DNA from 2 places in the Agromyces sp. Y782 genome. Region 1 is predicted to be linked to the other one. Evidence: riboswitches for the same ligand, from Rfam matches in the RefSeq annotation. Region 1 holds a riboswitch; the other holds the start of a gene.
The links. Region 1 has a riboswitch for thiamine pyrophosphate ahead of AC1C2S_RS16590 (ECF transporter S component). Riboswitches for the same ligand answer to the same signal wherever they lie in the genome.
Positions count from the first base shown of each region.

Region 1 (9,535 bases):
CGTGGTCGGCGTACGCAGCGCCGCACCGAGTAGTCGGGTCGTCCTGGGCATGAACGCGGCCGGGTTACGCTGATTCCATGAGCATCACCCCCGGCCGCATCGTGGGCATCGCCGTCGGCGCGATCGCGATCCTCGGCATCGGGGTCTACGGTCCGGCGATGCTCCTCGGTCCGCTCCCGGCCGTGAGTGTCACGGTCGATGACACCACTGCAGCGGCATCCGCTGTGGGCTCGCCCACCGCGATCTCGCTTCCCGCCGCGGGCGCGAGCGCGATCGCCGTCCTCGCTGACGACGGCGCGCCGACGACGCTCGCCGTCGCAGGCGACACGGCCGCGGTTCCGATCGGCAGCGCCGCAAAACTCATCGCCGTGCTCGCGACCCTCGACTCCCTACCGCTGCCCGCAGACGGCGGTGCCGGCCCGGCCATCAACATCGGACCCGAGGACTACACCGACTACCTCCGCTACGTCGCGGAGGACTCGCGCACTCTGCAGGTCTCGCCCGGCGAGAGCTGGACGGAGCGAGACGTCGTGCGTGCAGTGCTGCTCGCATCGAGCAACAACCACGCCGACACGCTCGTGCGCTGGGCGTTCGGCGGCGTCAACCCCTATGTCAAGGCGGCCAATGCCTGGCTCGCCGAGCAAGGCTTCACCGAGACCCGGGTCGCCGACGCGACGGGCCTGTCGGGCGACAATGTCGGCACCGCCGAAGAACTCACCCGGCTCACGGCGCTGGCACTGGCCGACCCGGCGCTCGCGGCGATGTACGACACGGTGGAGTCCCCAGCGGTCGCCGGGGCGCGAAACGTGCCAGACGTGGTCGCCCACCTCGGCGACACGGGAGTGCGCGCCCTCGCCCGCAGCTACACCGACCAGGCGGGCCTGACCTTCCTCTTCGCAACCGAGATCCCGGGCGCAGAAGGCGAACCCCCACATCGCCTCGTCGGAGCGATGTCGCTCATGCCCGACTACGAGACGCTCGACGCAGCCGTCCGTACGGCGGTTGAATCGAGCGCGCTCACCGCGCAGCCCGTCGAAGTCATCACCGCCGGCACGCCCTACGCGAGTGTCGAAGCGGCCTGGGGAGACCGAGCCGAGCTCATCGCCACCGTGAGCCAGACGGATGTCTCGTGGGGCAACCCGGGCGGCGAGGCATCCGTCGCCGTCGAAGCCTTCACGACCGCGTCGGCGGGCCGTGACGTCGGCAGAGTGGTCGTGGCCGCTGCCAGCGGGGATCTCGGCTCGCCGCTCGAGTTGACGAGCGACATCGGCGATCCGGGTCCGCTCTGGCGACTCATGAATCCGGCTGCGCTCATCGGGGCGTTCTTCGCCGATCAGCAGGGCTGAACCGAGGACCGAGACGAAGGCTGAACGGGTGGGCGCGCAGCCTCCCGCGTGCGGTACGTTCAGTCGTTCTCGTCGTCGGACTCGACCGGGTCGGAGTCATCCGCATCGAAGCGGAACTGCACTCGCACCTGTCCGTTGACCTCGCGCTCGTCGACCGCGTCGTACCAGAACAGCGACTCGAGACCGTCGACGGCGGCGACCATGCCGACGCGCTGTTCGGGCTTGCCGCCCACGAGGATGCGCTGCTCGAACTCGCCCTCGAGTGGACCGTCGAGGAACTCCGCGACATATTGGGCGCCTGTCGTGTCTGTGCTCATGTGACTACCGTAGCGCTCGGTCGCACCAAGGGGCAGGGCGCCGCGCGAGGGCGCCGGCTCAGACGTCGACGACGCGAACCCGGAGATCGGCACGACGCGCGGGTCCTGTACGCGCGACGTATCGGCGCCACTGCCGTTCCCAGAGTTCCCAATACGGATCGAATGCACCGTCGTCTCGTGCCAGCGCCCTGCGTTTGCGCACTCGTGCAGAGGCCTCCACCCAGACATGCACCGCGTCGACCCGCGCAACGGCCGCGAACGCGCCGCACCCCTCGATGACCAGCGTGTTGCCGGGATCGCTCGACTCGATCGGACCCGGACGATCCGTCGCCCAGTCCCATTGCCGCCACTGCCCCACCATGCCTCTCCCCCGGCGGGCGATGAGGGTGTGCGACAACTCGGTGCCGGCCCGTTCGAGCCCGGTCCAGCCGCGGTAGGCGTCGTCGAGACGAACGAGGTCGGGCGTTCGACCGGGCCAGGCCCGCAGGATCGCGTCGGCGAGCGTGCTCTTGCCGGAGCCGCTGGGTCCGTCGATCGCGATGATCTGCGATCGCCCCGTGCGTACCCGAGTGAGCACGGCCCGAACGGCGGATGCCGCGGGGCCGACCTCGACACTCGGGCGATCGGTCACGACCACACCGGGTGAAAAGTACCGGCCCAGATGGCCGCGCCGATCGCGAGCGCGGCGATGCCGACGGAGAGTGCGAGGAGCGCCGCGTCCGACCAACCGACACGGGAGACGCGCGCCCAGGTGCGCGGTCGGTCGGACCCGAAGCCGCGTGCCTCCATCGCGGTCGCGAGTTTGCTTCCCCGCCGAATGGCGAGCACGAGCAGCGCGAAGGCCATGGTCGCGAACCGGCGGATGGCCCCATGATCGCCGATGCCGCGCGCGCGGCGCGACAACGCCATCGCCCGCCAATCCTCGATGAACAGGCCGACGAGGCGTGCTCCCGCGAGCGCGCCCAGCACGAACCTGCTCGGCAGGCGAGCGATCTGCGCGAGCCCGTCGGCGAGCTCGGTCGGGTCGACATTCATGAACAGCAGCACCGCCGGCAATCCGATCGCGAGTACGCGCACGGTGACGGCGATGGCGAGTTCGATGGAGCCGTCGGTGACCCGCGCCAGCCAGAACGACCAGTACTCGGTGCCCTCGGGCCGCCCGTACAACAGCATGCTGAGACCGGCGATCGGTGCCGCGATGAGGATCGGCCACGTGCGGGCCACGAGCACTTTCGGGGTCACACCGGCCATGGCGAACAGTGCGAGCTGCACGACGAGCGCGACCGCGGCGCTCACCCAATCGACGGTGAGGAGCAGTGGTGTGGTGAGGAGCATCGCCGCGGCGAGGCGGCTGACGGGGTTGACGCGATCGACGAGACGCAGTCGAGGTGCCGCGATCATGCCGCTGCCTCCACCCGAAGGGACTCCCGGCTGAGATCGAGATGCTGATCGCCGAGCGCCGCGAGATATGCCGCATCATGACTGATCGAGAGCAGGGTCACCCCGTCGTCGACCAGCCCCCTGAGCAGGCCGACGAGTTCGATCCAGGTGAGACGGTCTTGGCCGAAGGTCGGCTCGTCGAGGATGATGACGCGGGGCTGCGCGACGAGCGCGCACGCGACCGTGAGCCGACGTTGCTCACCGCCGGAGAGCGTGAACGGGTTCGCCTCGGCGAGCCGGTCGAGCCCCAAGCGTTCGAGCACCTCGCGAGTGCGCAGACGGGTCGTCGCCGCGTCGAGACCCAGCGCCCGCGGGGCGACCTCGAGTTCGCGCTGCACGGTGGAGGCGACGAACTGGTGCTCCGGCTCTTGAAACACGGTTCCGATGCGGGTGAGCAACTCGCGCGAGCGCCATCGGATCGGCTCACTGCGCAGCCCGCTCGCGAGTTCCGCTGACGCGCGCACGTGACCGGCGATCGGTGCCAGGAGTCCGCCCATCGTGAGGGCGAGGGTCGACTTTCCGGCGCCGTTCGGCCCCGTGAGCACCGTCGACGAGGCTCTCGGCAATGACAACTCGAGCCCCGCTCGCACGACCGCATCGCTCCGGCGGCCGATCGCGAGGTCGATACCGGCGAGATCGAGAACGGATGCCGCAGCGGCGGGCCGCGCCGACGTCACCGTCGGCGGCGAGCCGGGCACCCATACCCCGGCGGCGAGGAGGGCCTCGCGCTGCGTGTCGATGACGTGTCGGGGGTCGCCGTCGGCGATGATACGACCGTTCCTGCCGAGCGCCACCACTCGGGTCACGAGGTCGATCCAGACATCGACACGATGCTCGACCACGACGAAGGTCGCTCCGGTGCGCTCGAGCGTGCGGTCGACCGCGAGGCGTACCTCGCTCACCCCGTCGGGGTCGAGGTTCGCGGTCGGTTCGTCGAGGAGCAAGAGCCCTGGACGCATCGCGAGGGCACTGGCAAGCGCGAGGCGCTGCTTCTGCCCGCCGGAGAGCGAGCTGGTCGGGTGATCGAGTGGAAGGTCGAGCCCGACGTCGTCGAGCGCGCGACGCACACGCGGCCAGATCTCGTCTCGCGGCACCCCGAGGTTCTCGCAGCCGAAGGCGACGTCGTCACCGACGCGAGCGAGGATCACTTGCGAGTCGGGATCCTGCAGCACGAGGCTCGCGCGGCCCCGCACCGATGCCGGCCACTCGCCGTCGATGCGCAGCGAACCGGTCTCCTCGCCCTCCTCGGCTCCGCCGTGAACTCCGGCAAGGGCGTGAAGGAGCGTCGATTTGCCCGAACCCGACGGCCCGAGCAGCAGCACCCGCTCCCCCGGTTCGATACGAAGGTCGATGCCATCGAGCGCTGCGTCGCGCCTGCCGGCGTGGCGCCACCCCCACCCGCGCGCCTCCACGCGCGCGGGCCGGATGGCTTCGGAGTCGTGACCCACGTCAGACCCGCTGAGTCACGTCTTGACCCGCGGCGAAACGGCTGAGCGCCCCGGTGGTTGCGAGGCCCCGCACGATGAGCCAGCCGAGCAGCCCGGCCAGGACCGCGCCCGACACGACCACCGTCGCGAAATAGAGCCCCAGGAACTCGGCGGACTTCTGCAGATTGCCGGAGGTGAAGAGCTCGAGGCTCCAGGCCGCCGCGCCGGCCGCCGCACCGGCGAGCATGGCGGGCAACACACCGAACCGGCGGTAGGCGAGGATCGCGAACACCAGTTCGGCGCCGAGCCCCTGCGCCACGCCCGAGTAAATCGTCTCGATGCCCCACTGGTTGCCGATCAGGGCTGACACGACCGCGGCGAGCAGCTCGACGAAGAGGGCCGCACCCGGCTTGCGGATGATGAGTCCGCCGAGCACGCCGCCGATGAGCCAGATGCCCACGGCGATACCGCCGAGGCCCGGCGTGAGCGCATCGGCCGCACTGAACCATGCGTAACCGATGTTGTTCCAGAAGAGGAAAAGAAGCCCCGTCGCGACGCCGATCACGCTGGCGACGACGATGTCGACGACCCGCCAACGCAGATTGCGCGGCTTCGGAGCGGCCGGAGATGTGCTGGTTTCAGTTGCTGCAGTGTGCACTGTCGTGCCCTTTCGATTCGTGGAAAGAGGCACGGGAATTGAGATGTGATTGCCCTCCCTGCGCTGGCATTACCCAGATCAGGTTCGACGGTCGAAGGTTGAGAACCTTCCTCTCAGCCCGGCTCACCGGACTCCCGTGTTCGCTGACGAGTATACGCCGACGAGCACGGTGAGGGTCGACCGCCGCGACGGTGGGCGTCTCAGCGCTTGAGCGCTCTGATCACCATGCGCAGCGCCTTGCCGGTGACCCACACGAGCGGGGTGGCGACGAGCAGCAGGCCGATGAGGTTCGGTTCGAAGCGAACGCCGCCATCGCGACCGACGTATGCGCCGAGCGGAATGGAGAGGCCACCGCCGCCACCGCCGCCCGCCTCGTCGCCCTTCTCGTCGGAGCCGCTGCCGGCACCGAAGCCGTAGTATCCGAGCGCCACCGGCACGAGGGTGGTGCCGTCGATCTCGACGACGTCGCCGTAGGAGGTCTTCACGCCGACGCCGGCGACGCTCTCAGCCAGTTCCAGTACGAGTTCAGCCATGCCTGCAACGCTACCCGCGGATGCGCCGCTCAGCCACCCCTCTCACGATTCGCCCTCGAACGGGTTCATCGCAACGCACTCACTCACCGCCCGCATCCTTGCGTCGTGACGACTCGACACGATCGACCGCCGGGCGCACGAGCGAAGCCGGCCGCACTGCGCCTCGACCGAAACGAGCGGTCACCTCATCGATGGTGCGCTCGGCCTCGCGCCACTCCTCGTCGGGGTCCCACAACATCGCACCGGTACCCGACGGCCGTAGCTGTTCGGCTCGAACACCGATGAGACGGATTCGCGCACCATCGCCGGCGAGTTCACCGAGGGCCGCGGATGCCTCGTCGTAGATGCGGCGCGCGACATCCGTGGGCTCGCCCAGCGTGCGCGACCTGGTGACCGTGCGAAAGTCGCCGTAGCGGAGCTTCAACACGACCGTGCGGCCGAGCAGCCCCGCCTTGCGCAGCCGCACGGCGACGTCGTCGGAGAGCCGGAGGAGCTCACGCCTCAATTGCTCGAGATCGGTGAGGTCGTAGCCGAACGTGACCTCGTGGCCGATGCTCTTCTCTTCACGGCCCGTGACGACGTCGCGCGCGTCGACGCCCATCGCGAGATGGCTGAGTTTGGCCGCGAGGGCCGGCCCGAGCGCACGTTCGAGCGCATCGACCGGCATGGCGGCGACATCGCCGACCGTGCGCAGGCCGATGCGCGTGAGCGACTCCTCGGTGACTCGCCCGACCCCCCAGAGCGCCGAGACCGGCAGCGGGTGCAGGAACTCGAGCGTGCGCTCGGCCGGCACCACGAGCATGCCGTCGGGCTTCGCCCTGCTCGACGCCACTTTCGCCACGAACTTCGTCGCCGCCACGCCGACCGAGCAGGTCAACCCGGTCTCGCGGTGCACCCGCTGCCGCAGGGTCCACGCGATCTCGGCCGGGCTGCCGTGCAGGCGTCGCGCGCCCGACACATCGAGGAACGCCTCATCGATCGAGAGCTGCTCGACGAGCGGGGTGACCTCTTCGAAGATGGTCATCACCCGACGCGAGTACTCGGTGTAGCTCGCATAATCGCCCCGCAACACGATCGCGTTCGGGCAGCGCTGCAATGCGAGCGACATCGGCATCGCCGAGTTCACGCCGTACTTTCGGGCCTCGTAGCTCGCCGCAGAAACAACCCCACGCCCGGCGGTACCGCCGACCAGCACCGGCTTGCCGCGCAGATCGGGCCGCTTCAACAACTCGACCGACACGAAGAACGCATCCATGTCGACGTGCAGGATGGGTGTCGCCGAATCGTCGACCGGGCCGGTGGTGACCTGCCGCGACGAGCCGTCCTGCTTGCTCATGCTCCGAACCTAGCCCGTGCCACTGTCATCGGAAGCTCAGGGCCAGCGATGGAGCATCAGAAACCGAAGTCGCCACCACCACCGAAATCGCCACCGCCGAAGTCTCCGAAGCCGCCCTGGTCGGAACCAGAAGCGTCATAGCCACCGGCATCGGCGCCCGTGCCAGCACCGTTCTCGCCGCCCGAGTCGCCCCCGGTGTCCCCGCCGTCGGCGCCCGCCTCGAACGAGGCGGGGTCGGGCAGGAACGCCTGCGCGATCGCCGAACCGACCACCACACCCGCGATGGAGCCGAGCAGCGAGCCTGCGAACATACCGCCGAACGACGGCCCGCCCTGCTGGGTGCGGCCACCCGCGGCATCCGCCCGGTTGAAGGCACGTTCTACGCTGCCGGGAGCTCGAAGCTCGGCACGGGTCGCCGCCCGAGCCAGTGCGCCGGGCTCGTCGGAGACGAGTCGTTCACCGGCCGGTGCCTCTTCGGAGAGCGAGGCGAAGACCGCCGCTCGCTGCTCGGGAGTGAGCTTGGCGAATGCCTCGGCGTGCACCGTCTCGACCGACTCGGGCGGCGCCGTGCGCAGCAGGTAGCGGTATCGCTCGACGGCGAGCTCGTCGTCACTCAGTCGGCGTGCAGAAGGAACCGGGCGCGCCGCAGGTTCGTCGGGGACGGTGCCGAACAGTCGGTCCAGGAATCCCATGTCGTGCTCCTCAATCGTTCAAAGGACGACCACTGTACGGCCGTCAGTATCGTGCGGGCTGTGAGTCGGTCTCGATACGCTCGCTGCGCTCGCTACTCGACCAGCGGTACGAGAACGCTCGCTACTCGACCAGCGGTACGAGAACGCTCGCTACTCGACCAGCGGTACGAGAACGCTCGCTACTCGACCGGCGGTATGAGAACGCTCGCTGCACGCGCTACTCGGCCACCGGAGTCGCGGCCCGCTCGAGCACGAGCTCGCGCACACGCGCCGCATCGGCCTTGCCCTGCATCGCCTTCATGACGGCGCCGATCACGGCACCGGCCGCCTGCACCTTGCCATCGCGGATCTTCGCGAGCACGTCAGGCTGCGAGGCGAGTGCCGCATCGATCGCCGCGATCAGCGCGCCATCATCGGAGACGACGGCGAGACCGCGCGCGTCGATGACCTGTTGCGGCGAGCCCTCGCCGGCGATGACGCCCTCGAGCACCTGGCGGGCCAGGCGATCGGTGAGCGTGCCGGAATCGACGAGCTGCGCGAGCTCGGCGACGTGCTCGGGCGACACGAGGCCCGTGGCATCCCGGTCGGCGGCGTTCGCGAGACGCGCGATCTCACCCGTCCACCACTTGCGCGCGGCAGCCGGGGTTGCGCCGGCGGCGACGGTCGCGGCGAGCTCGTTGAGCATGCCCGAGTTCGCCACGATCTGGAACTCGTCGTCGGTGAAGCCCCACTCGGCCTTCAGACGCCGGCGGCGCGCGGCGGGCGCCTCGGGCAGCGCGGCGCGCAATTCCTCGATCAGCTCGGCCGAGGGCACGACCGGCAGCAGGTCGGGCTCGGGGAAGTACCGGTAGTCGTCGGCGTCGGACTTGGGCCGTCCGGCGCTCGTCGCACCGGTGTCTTCGTGCCAGTGACGCGTCTCTTGAGTGATCGTGCCGCCACCGGCGAGGATTGCGGCCTGACGCTGGATCTCGTAGCGCACTGCACGCTCGACCGACCGCATCGAGTTGACGTTCTTCGTCTCGGTGCGCGTGCCGAGCTTCTCCTGCCCGCGGGGGCGGAGCGAGACGTTCGCGTCGCAACGGAGGTTGCCGCGCTCCATGCGCGCCTCGGAGATGCCGAGCGAGAGCACGATGTCGCGGATCGTCGACACGTACGCCTTCGCGAGCGCAGGAGTGTCGGCTTCGCCGCCGAAGATCGGGCGCGTGACGATCTCGACGAGCGGCACACCGGCACGGTTGTAGTCGACGAGCGAGTACTCGGCGCCTTGGATGCGACCGGTCGAACCGCCGACGTGCGTGAGCTTGCCGGCGTCTTCCTCCATGTGCGCGCGCTCGATCGGCACCGTGAAGGTGCGCCCGTTCTCGAGCTCGACCTCGACCTCGCCGTCGAACGCGATCGGCTCGTCGTACTGCGAGATCTGGTAGTTCTTCGCGAGGTCGGGGTAGAAGTAGTTCTTGCGGGCGAACCGGCTCGACGGGGCGATCGAGCAGCCGAGCGCGAGCCCCAGACTGATCGAGTACTTCACGGCCTCGCCGTTGACGACGGGCAGCGAACCGGGCAGGCCGAGGCAGACGGGCGTGATGAGCGTGTTCGGCTCCGCGCCGTGGAACTGCGAGTTCGCGGGGTTCGGCGCCGACGAGAACATCTTCGTCGTGGTGTTCAGCTCGACGTGCACCTCGAGGCCGATGACCGGCTCGAAGAGTTCGAGGGCCTTATCGAAGTCCATCAGTTCAGCGCGGGCCATCAGAGTGCGCCTTCCTCGGTCGCGGTGAGCTCATGGGCGGAG
Region 1 covers NZ_JCAIUG010000002.1:514,264-523,798, reverse strand. Annotated here, with positions in the region: gene AC1C2S_RS16620 (sialate O-acetylesterase) at 1-33, shown strand, start outside; gene AC1C2S_RS16615 (serine hydrolase family protein) at 78-1,346, shown strand; gene AC1C2S_RS16610 (hypothetical protein) at 1,406-1,663, opposite strand; gene AC1C2S_RS16605 (nucleoside/nucleotide kinase family protein) at 1,722-2,294, opposite strand; gene AC1C2S_RS16600 (energy-coupling factor transporter transmembrane component T family protein) at 2,291-3,064, opposite strand; gene AC1C2S_RS16595 (ABC transporter ATP-binding protein) at 3,061-4,551, opposite strand; gene AC1C2S_RS16590 (ECF transporter S component) at 4,553-5,188, opposite strand; TPP riboswitch at 5,227-5,336, opposite strand; gene AC1C2S_RS16585 (spore germination protein GerW family protein) at 5,389-5,721, opposite strand; gene AC1C2S_RS16580 (DNA polymerase IV) at 5,801-7,057, opposite strand; gene AC1C2S_RS16575 (hypothetical protein) at 7,114-7,749, opposite strand; gene gatB (Asp-tRNA(Asn)/Glu-tRNA(Gln) amidotransferase subunit GatB) at 7,967-9,493, opposite strand; gene gatA (Asp-tRNA(Asn)/Glu-tRNA(Gln) amidotransferase subunit GatA) at 9,493-9,535, opposite strand, start outside.

Region 2 (9,535 bases), on a different contig from region 1:
AGGTCGAGGCCGCGACGGCGACCGCGCTCGCCGAGGCGCAGCCCGCCGCGAGTGCGGCGCTCACCCGGTACGCGCAGTGGCTCGAGGCATCCGCTGATCGCCTCGGCGCCGAGGTCATCGTGGGCCCCGACGCCTTCGTCTGGTACCTGCGTCACGTCGCGCTCGTCGCGGCCGAGCCCGAAGAACTCGTTCGTGCCGCCCTGCAGGACTACCGGCGGGCCGTGCTCGCCGAGACGTTCACGCGCAACCGGTACCGCGACGCGCCGGTCGCGCCGCTCGCGCGGGATGTCGCCGCCGAGGTGGCCGACGAGGCCGCACGCGACGCCGAGGTGCGGGCGTTCTACGACCGCGAGGGCCTGCTGACCCAACCCGAGTCGCTGCGCCGCTACTTCTTCTCGAGTTACCCGGCGTATCTCGAGCCCGTTGCCTTTCTCGGCGTGACCGACCACCTGGCGAACGAGCGCACGCGCGGCGACGACGCGGTCTCGTACGTGCCCGAACCCGCGGCTGACCTTCCGTACTTCGACGCCGCGAACGCGCGCGACCCGCGGCTCGGCATCATCCACGAGGGGGCGCACAGTCAACAGCTCGCCCTTTCGTGGGGGCACCCCCGCGCCATCCGCCGTCACTACGTCGACTCGGTCGCCAACGAGGGCATCGCCCATTACAACGAAGAACTCATGCTCGATGCTGGGCTCTTCGACGATGCGCCGCACTCGCAGACGATCGTGCACAACTTCATGCGGCTGCGGGCCCTGCGCGTCGTCGTCGACGTGAACCTCGCGACCGGCGTCTTCGGCCTCGAAGAGGCGATCGACTTCTTCGTGCGGCTCGTGCCGATGGACGTCGAGACCGCTACTGAAGAGACCTCCTACTACGTTGCGACCCCGGGCCTCGCGATGTCGTACCACGTGGGCAAGCTCGAGGTGAAGCGGCTGCTCGCCGACGCCGCAGTCGCCCGAGGCGACGACTTCTCACTCCGCGAGTTCCACGATGCCGTGTGGCTGAACGGCAACGTACCGGTGTCGTTGCAACGCTGGGAGTTGCTCGGCGATCGCGGCGACCTCGACGTGCTCGATGCCGCGGGCGACTGGCTCGAGACGTTCCCGGGGTAGGAGCGGCAGCCGCATCGTGCCATGATCGGCCTGTGGCCGACCGACTAATGCTCCTCGACACCGCTTCGCTGTACTTCCGTGCGTTCTACGGCGTGCCCGACTCGATCACCGCGCCAGACGGCACCCCCGTCAACGCCGTGCGCGGGCTGCTCGACATGATCGCGCGCCTCGTCCCCGACTTCGAGGCGACGAACCTCGTCGCCTGCTGGGACGACGACTGGCGCCCGGCCTGGCGAGTCGAACTCATTCCGAGCTACAAGGCGCACCGCGTCGCGCGTGCCGTGCCCGGCGGCGTCGACGTCGAGGAGACCCCACCGGGTCTCATCGTGCAGATTCCGCGCATCCGCGAGGTGCTCGGCCTCCTCGGCATCCCCGTTGTCGGTGCGCCCGAGCACGAGGCCGACGACGTCATCGGCACTCTCGCGACGGGCGCCGACATGCCGGTCGACGTCGTCACGGGCGACCGCGACCTGTTCCAGCTCGTTGACGACGAGGCATCCGTGCGGGTGATCTATACCGCTCGGGGCATGAGCAAGCTCGAGGTGCTGACCGACGCCTCGGTCGTCGCGAAGTACGCGGTGCTGCCGCAGCAGTACGTCGACTTCTCGGTCATGCGGGGCGACTCGTCAGACGGGTTGCCGGGTGTTGCGGGAGTGGGGGAGAAGACCGCTGCGTCGCTGCTGCGGGAATTCGTCGACCTCGACGGCATCAGGGCGGCTGCAGCGGATCCCTCGGCGCCGATGTCGGCGAGCGTGCGCGCGAAGTTCGCTGCGGCCTCCGACTATCTCGACGTCGCCCCGACCGTCGTCGAGGTCGTGCGCGACCTCGATCTCGGCGAGTTCGACTCCCGGCTGCACCCCGTCACGGGAGCGCGCCGTGAAGCCCTCGAAGCGCGCGGTGCCGAGTGGAACCTCGGCGGGTCGGTGTCGCGAGTGCTCGCGGCACTCGACTCCCTGCCGGCCGCCCAGTAGGGCCGCACCGAGAACGGGCCGCCTGGCGGTCGATCAGACGACGGATGCCTCGCGGCCGGCCCGTGCGGTCCGACCGAGCAGCATGCGCGCGACGAGTCCGATCACGGCGACGCCGATCGCCGTCGCGAGCGGCGCCACGACGAGGCTCGGTTCGGTGAGGGCCATGCGGAACACTCTGACCCCGTAGTCGAGCATCTCACCGGGGTGGCCGGCGAGTACCCGCGTTCCGGCCGCGCTCGACACCGCGGTGATCAGTGCAGGCCCGACCCAGAGCATCGCGAGGCTCGCGATCGCCGCGACGATTCGGCCGACCGTTTCGACTCCGCCCCAAGCGATCGCCGCGCCGACGAGCACCGCCGGCGCCCAGCGAACGGCGTCCCAGAGCCAGGCAGGCTCGCCCGCGAACGCGGGACCCCGCGGCGAGAGGAGCGCGTGCAGCCAGCCGGCCGAGAGGATCGCCGCGATGGTGAGGCCGATGACCGCGCCGGCTCGCGGTGCTCGGGCGACGAGCCAGAGCACGCCGAGTCCGACGACCACCGCGAGGATCGCAACGGCGATGACCGCGCCGAGGTACACGAGAGACCACTCGTCGTGTCGCAGGCCTGCGGCGACGAAGGCGGCGGTCTGGACGATCGCGACGACATCGACGAGGAGCACGCCGGCGAGCAGCATCATGAACCCACCGCGCTGAGCGCGGGGGCGCGTGGAGCGACCCACGAGCCCGGCGACCGCTGCACCGATGATGATGAGCGTGGCGATGAGTGACAGGGAGTACTGACTGAAGGGCAGCAGCACGATCGGCATCTCATCGGGCAGGGTGTCGTTCGCCCAGAGATTCTGCAGCGGCAGGCGCATGCCCGTGATCAGCCACGGCAGCAGGCCGAGCGCGGCGGAGGCCACGCCGAACAGAAGCAGGTGCCAGCCGCGCAGCGGTCGCGCCTGGCCGGCATCGGTCGCCACGTACTCGCGGGAGGGCTGCATGTCGGGCGTCGTCTGACTCATTGCCACCTCGTCGTTGGATCGGCGCCGGCCCGGAGCCGGGCGGGTGCGACCACCCTATGCTGCGCGGAGGACGGAGTTCTCGTTCCGATCATTCCGCGCGGCCGACTCGAGATTCGAGTCCCGATCACCCCTCGCCGAGCGCCGACGCGAAGAACGCGAGCTCGTGCTCGGCCGATCGGCGGAACGCCCGGTGCATCCGCTCGCGTGTCTCGGGCGTCGCACTCGCCGCCAGGCGCGTGACGATGTCGATCGCCTCGCGGTTCGCGGCGGCGAACGCGGGGTCGGCGTACGTCGCGAGCCACGAGGCATACGGATGCGCCGTCGCCGTCGCCGTCGCACCGAAGACGCCGTCCGCGAACCGCTCGCCGAGGTCGACGTAGATCCAGTAGCAGGGCAGTACGGCGGCGGCGAGCGCCGCGTAGTCGCCACGGGCCGCAGTGGAGAGCAGGTGGTCGAGGTAGGCGGTCGTCGCGGCGTCGGGCTCGGCCGCGAATGTCGATGCGCCGGCCGAGTCGAGCCATGTCTCGTGCAGCTCGAGTTCGCCGACGAGGGAGCCGTGCGCGGCGTTCGCCCAGAATGCCTGCTCCGAGGCATCCGTCGCGAGACGCGAGGCATCGGCCAGCACGCGTGCGTAGTCACGCAGGTAGAGCGCGTCCTGCGCGAGGTAGCGGAGGAACGCGGGTCGCTCGAGCGTGCCGTCGGCGAGCTCGCGGATGAACGCGAGCCCGTCGATCGCCGAGCGAAGGTCGTGGATCGACGCCCACCACTCCGCCTCGACCTCGGCGGGCGTCGGGGCCGTGCGCACCCCGCCGCGGGACCAGAGCCCCGCGAAGTGGCTGATCGGCCCGTGCCCGCCGCCGACCTCGAGCGCTTCGCCGTGCCGCAGCGACTCGCGCAGCCACCGGCGGGCCTCGATGATCGCGAGGGTCCAATCTCCGAGCTCTGCGCGAAGGCTCGCGATCGCGGAGGAGAGCGAGCACCCCGTGCCGTGGGTGGCGCTGGTCTCGATGCGCTCCCCCGGGAACTCGATGATCGTGCCTGTCTCGGCGTCGACGAGCGCGTCGGGAGCGTCGGCGCCGTCGAGGTGGCCGCCCTTCGCGAGCACGAGCACGCCGAACTCGCGCGAGACTCGTCGGGCCTGCTCGAGCGCCGCCGGCCAGGTGAGTGCGTGCGGCTCGCCGGAGAGCACGGCGAGTTCGTGCAGGTTCGGCGTGATGAGGTGCGCCCGGGGGATGAGCGCGCGGAGTGCCTGCTCGGCGGTCGGATCGAGCAGTCGGTCGCCGCTCGTCGCGATCATGACCGGGTCGAGCACCACCACCGGGGGCCTCGTGCGCGCGAGCCAGTCGTCGACCGTGCCGATGATCGCTGCGTCGGCGAGCATGCCGATCTTCACGGCGTCGATCGTTACGTCGTCGCTCACCGCATCGAGCTGCTCGGCGAGGAACGACGCCGGCGGCAGGTGCACGTTGCGCACGCCCCGCGTGTTCTGCGCGACGAGCGCGGTCACCGCCGCCATGCCGTAGCCGCCGACGGCGGCGATCGACTTCAGGTCGGCGTGGATGCCGGCGCCGCCGGTCGGGTCGGTACCGGCGATGCTCAGCACGCGCGGCACCCGCCGGTCGCGCGGCACGCTGCGGACGCCGGGCGTGTGGCGGCCTCGCGGGGGCGTGGCGGTCTCGAGTGCGAGGCGAGCGGATGCCACGGCGCCGATGTCGACCGCTCGAGCGGCCGTCTCGCTCATCGCCGGGCCTCCGAGACACGGCGGTCGCGGGGTGGCGCGATGCCCGCCCAAGCGTCGACGAAGTGCAGCGCAGCGTCGCGGGGATCGGCGGCGGCGCAGATCGCGGAGACGAGGGCGACCCCGGCGGCGCCGCCGTCACGGAGCGGCGCGACGTCGTCGAGAGTGATGCCGCCGATCGCGACGCACGGCAACTCGGCCTCGGCCGCGAGTCGTGCGAACCCGTCGACGCCGAGGGCCGGCGGATGATCGGGCTTCGTCGCGGTGGGCCGGATCACGCCGACGCCCAGGTAGTCGACCGTGCCACGCGGCATCCGTCGTACGGCCTCGAAGTGGGCCGAGGTGTTCGCGGTGAGGCCGACGACGCCGTTCGGTCCGAGCCGCTCACGCGCGATCGCCGCCGCGGCGTCACCCTGGCCGAGATGCACACCGTCGACGGGCAAGCCGCTCGCCCGTGCCGCGAGGGCGACGTCGAGCCGGTCGTTCACGAGCAGCGTCGCCCGCCCGTCGATCGCGGCGCACAGCCCTTCGAGCAGCATCAGCAGCTCCGTCGAGGAGCCGAGCTTGTCACGCAGCTGCACCACTCGCACCCCGCCATCGACCGCATCGGCGACGACCGACGTCACGCCCCGCGGGCCGCAGAGTGCCGTATCGGTGACGAGGTAGACCGAGAGATCGAGCGCCGTGTGCGCCGTCACGACCGCACCGACGTCGAGGGCACTGCCACGGATGCGAGTTCGGCCGCCACCGCCGTCTGCGCGTCGGCGGCGACCTCGACGAGCTGCACCCGCCCGCGCTCGGCGACCTCGTCGGCCGTGACCTGCGCGAGGGCATCGAGGAACAGCGGTGCGAAACTGCCCGGCCCGGCGGCACCCGCGGCCGCGAGCTCGGCCGCCACCGTGTAGACGAGCGTCGCTGCAACGGCGCCGGAGAACGCGTCGTCGGTGACCGAGAGGAAGGCTGCGGTGACGGCGCCGAGGGCGCAACCGCCGCCCGTGACCCGGGTGAGCAGCACGTCGCCGTTGGCGACCCGCGCAACCCGCCGGCCGTCGGTGATCAGGTCGATCGGGCCCGACACCGCGACGACGGAGCCGTGCGCCCGGGCGAGGTGAGCCGCGGCATCCGCTGCCGACTCGGTCGAATCGGAGGCGTCGACGCCGCGTCCGCCGCTGCCCGTGCCGGCGAGGGCGATGACCTCGCTCGCATTGCCGCGGATCACGGTCGGGCGCTGCGCGAGCAGCTCGTGGGCGAACGCGGTGCGCACGGGCAGTCCGCCGACGGCGACCGGGTCGAGCACCCAGGGCGTGCCGGTCTCGGATGCCGCGGCCACCGCCTCGCGGGCGGCATCTCGCTGTTCCTCGTGCGGCGTGCCGAGGTTCACGAGCAGCCCCGACGCGATTCGCGCGAAGATCCCGGCCTCACCGCGGATGTCGACCATGGCCGGGGCCGCGCCGAGGGCGAGCAGAGTGTTGGCCGTCACGTTGGTGACGACGCTGTTGGTGATGCACTGCACGAGCGGCGTCGCCTCGCGCACGAGGGTCAGGAGCTCGGCAGAGTGCCGGGCAGGGTCGGTTGGCAGACGATCGCTCATCGCGACATCCCTTCGCTAGTTCGAACTAGATCAGGTTCGACGGGTGTGTTCTCAGCCATGCCCGCTTCGGTGAAGCGATGCACGGCACCCCGTGTCACTGCGATGAAGCCTAGCGGTCGCCCGGTGACGGTCGGCGACACGGGCGTCTCGCGCGAAGGATAATGAAGCAGTGAGTTCCGACCCTTCAATGCCGCCGCCCGCTCCCGCCCTCGAGAGCACGGTGAAGCCGCGCCTGTTCTGGTTCGTCGCGCTCCTCGCCGTCGTCGTGATCCTCATCGACCAGGGCTCGAAGTGGTGGGCCGAGGCCGCACTCGAGGAGCGGGTGTCCGTTCCGTTGATCGGTGACCTGATCCGCTTCCAGCTCGTGTACAACCCCGGCGCCGCATTCTCGATCGGCACCGAGTTCACCTGGGTGTTCGCGATCCTGGCGGCAGTGGGGGTCATCGCCATCCTCGTGTTCGCGTGGCCGGTGCGCTCACGGGGTTGGGCGATCGCGCTCGGTCTCCTGCTCGGCGGCGCCGCGACCCACCTCGGCGATCGGCTGTTCCGTGAACCGGGATTCGGCCGCGGGCATGTCGTGGACTTCATCGGTTACGGCAACCTCTTCATCGGCAACGTGGCCGACATCGCGATCTTCGCCGGCGCCGTGATGGTGCTCGTGCTGACCTTCAAGGGCGTGCATCGCAGCGGCGCTGTCAACTCGGCTGACGCTGACGCTGACGCTGACGCTGAAACGGCTACCGACGCCGACGCGGCTGCCGACTCCGACACGACTGCCGAGACGAACACCGGCACCGAGACATCCGCATAGCGCCCCTCAGCGACGCTCGATGGTCGACCCGCGGATCACGAGCCGCACGGGCAGGTGATGCACGCCGGCGTCAGGTTCGGTGCCGTCGATCGCGGCGAAGATTCGCATGGCCGCGGTGCGCCCGAGCTGCTGCAGGTTCGCGTCGATGCTCGTCAGCTCGGGACGGGAGTTCACGGCGAGCACCTCCCAGTTGTCGTACCCGATGACGGCGACGTCTTCGGGCACGCGCTTGCCGAGGTCGCGCATGGTGTCGATCACGCCGCGCGCGATCTGGTCGCTGCCGGCGACGACGCCGTCGATGTCGGGATGCTGGGCGAGCAGCATGCCGGCCGCTGCGCGGCCCCAGTGTTCGCTCCAGCTCGAGGTCATGACGTCGCCCACGAGTTCGAGTCCGGCTTCGGCGAGGGCCGCCTGCACGCCGACCGCACGATCCTGCGCGGCGGCGTACTCGGGCTCGCCGGTGATGTGCGCGATGCGCCGCCGCCCCGTGGCGAGGAGGTGCTCGACGGCGATGCGTCCGCCGGCGATGTTGTCGGGCGTCACCGAGACGTCGCCGGGGTCGTCTGATGGCGCGTAGGCGTAGACCACGGGCACGGGGAGGTCGTGGCCGAGGGACGGTCGCGGGTCGGTCTGGCGTCCCACGACGATGATGCCGTCGACGCGTCGGTTCAGCAGCGCCTTGAGGTGGTGCTGCTCGCGGATCGTGTCGCCTCGCGCGTCGCAGAGGAACACGTTGATCTGACCTGCGCCGAACGCGTCTTCGGCGCCCATGAGGATGGGGATCACGAACCGGCCCTCGAGGTCGCTCGTGAGCAGGCCCACGGTTCCGGTGCGGCCGGCGATGAGGCTTCTGGCGAGCGAGTTGGGTGTGAACGAGAGCTGTTCGGCGGCGTCGATGACGCGCTTGCGCGTGGCCGGGGCGACTTGGTCGCGGCCGTTGATGGCCTTCGAGGCGGTCGCGAGCGAGACGCCTGCCATGCGGGCCACGTCGTTGAGCGTCGCCGCCCGTGAGCTGCCCGAGCCGGTTCTCGCCATGTTCGCCTCCTCGACTGAAACGCTACCGGCTGTCGCTCTTGACGGCCGGGAGATTCACACTGTAGCGTGCCGAAAGGCCTTTCGGAAATTTCGGTAAGGCCGCACCAGCACCTGACATTCCGGGCGTCTCGGCGCCCACTCAACGACGAGCAAGGAGTACACGGATGAGATCACGCAATCGCCGGATGATGCGGGCTGCAGCTCTGCTCGCCGCCGGCGCTCTCACGATCGGACTGGCCGCCTGCACGGGCGGCGACGAACCCGGAACGAGCCTCGCGGACGCCGGCGCCGAGGGCGTCGACGACGGCACGACCCTGACGCTCTGGACGCGTGCGCCCCTCGAGAAGCAGGCGAAGCTCCTCGTCGAGGCCTACAACGACAGCCACGAGAACCAGGTCGAGCTCACGGTCGTGCCGAACGACGACTACGTCGCGAAGGTCGGTGCAGCAGCCGGCTCCAACGGTCTGCCCGACCTGTTCGCCGCCGACATCGTCTACGTGCCGAACTGGGTCGAGCAGGGGCTGTTCCAGGACATCACGGCGAACATCGACGGCTTCGACTTCAAGGACGAGATCAACAAGGGGCATCTCTCGGCCGGCACGCTCGACGACGAGGAGTACGTGCTGCCGTTCGTGCTCGACCTGTCGATGCTGTTCTGGAACAAGGAGCTCGCGACCGAGGCCGGGCTCGATGCCGAGGCCGGCCCCGCCAACCTCGAGGAGTTCGCCGAGTGGGCCAAGGCCATCCAGGGCCTGAACAAGCCCGACACGTACGGCACGGCCACCGGCCTGAACTGCGGCGGATGCCTCGTCTTCACGTGGTTCCCGAGCAACTGGGCCGACGGACAAGAGGTGCTTTCCGACGATGGCACCGAGTCGCTGCTCGCAAGCGACACGTCGAAGGAGATCTACTCCATCTGGAAGGACCTCTGGGACTCGGGCGCCGTGCTGCCCGCATCGAAGGACGAGGCCGGCCCCACCTGGACCGCCGCGTTCACCGAGGGCAAGGTCGGCATCATGCCGTACCCGGCGACCCTGCTCTCGTCGACTCCGTTCGACGTGGGTGTCTCGGGTCTGCCCGGCCCCGAGGGCGGAGCCTCGACATTCGTCGGCGGCGACGGCATCGGCGTCTCGAAGGACTCGAAGAAGGCCGCGCAGGCGTGGAGCTTCCTCAGCTGGATGATGTCCGAGGACGCGCAGGTCGGTGTCCTCGCGAAGGACAACGACGTGGTTTCGCGCTCCGACCTCGCCGACAACGAGTACTCGCAGAAGG
Region 2 covers NZ_JCAIUG010000001.1:2,388,446-2,397,980, forward strand. Annotated here, with positions in the region: gene AC1C2S_RS10970 (DUF885 family protein) at 1-1,115, shown strand, start outside; gene AC1C2S_RS10975 (5'-3' exonuclease) at 1,148-2,086, shown strand; gene AC1C2S_RS10980 (hypothetical protein) at 2,120-3,088, opposite strand; gene AC1C2S_RS10985 (bifunctional hydroxymethylpyrimidine kinase/phosphomethylpyrimidine kinase) at 3,213-4,829, opposite strand; gene thiE (thiamine phosphate synthase) at 4,826-5,524, opposite strand; gene thiM (hydroxyethylthiazole kinase) at 5,521-6,417, opposite strand; TPP riboswitch at 6,408-6,519, opposite strand; gene AC1C2S_RS11000 (signal peptidase II) at 6,587-7,228, shown strand; gene AC1C2S_RS11005 (LacI family DNA-binding transcriptional regulator) at 7,235-8,263, opposite strand; gene AC1C2S_RS11010 (ABC transporter substrate-binding protein) at 8,428-9,535, shown strand, end outside.
Region 2: it holds a riboswitch for thiamine pyrophosphate, as region 1 does, so the genes downstream of both, thiM (hydroxyethylthiazole kinase) here and AC1C2S_RS16590 (ECF transporter S component) in region 1, are expected to answer to the same signal.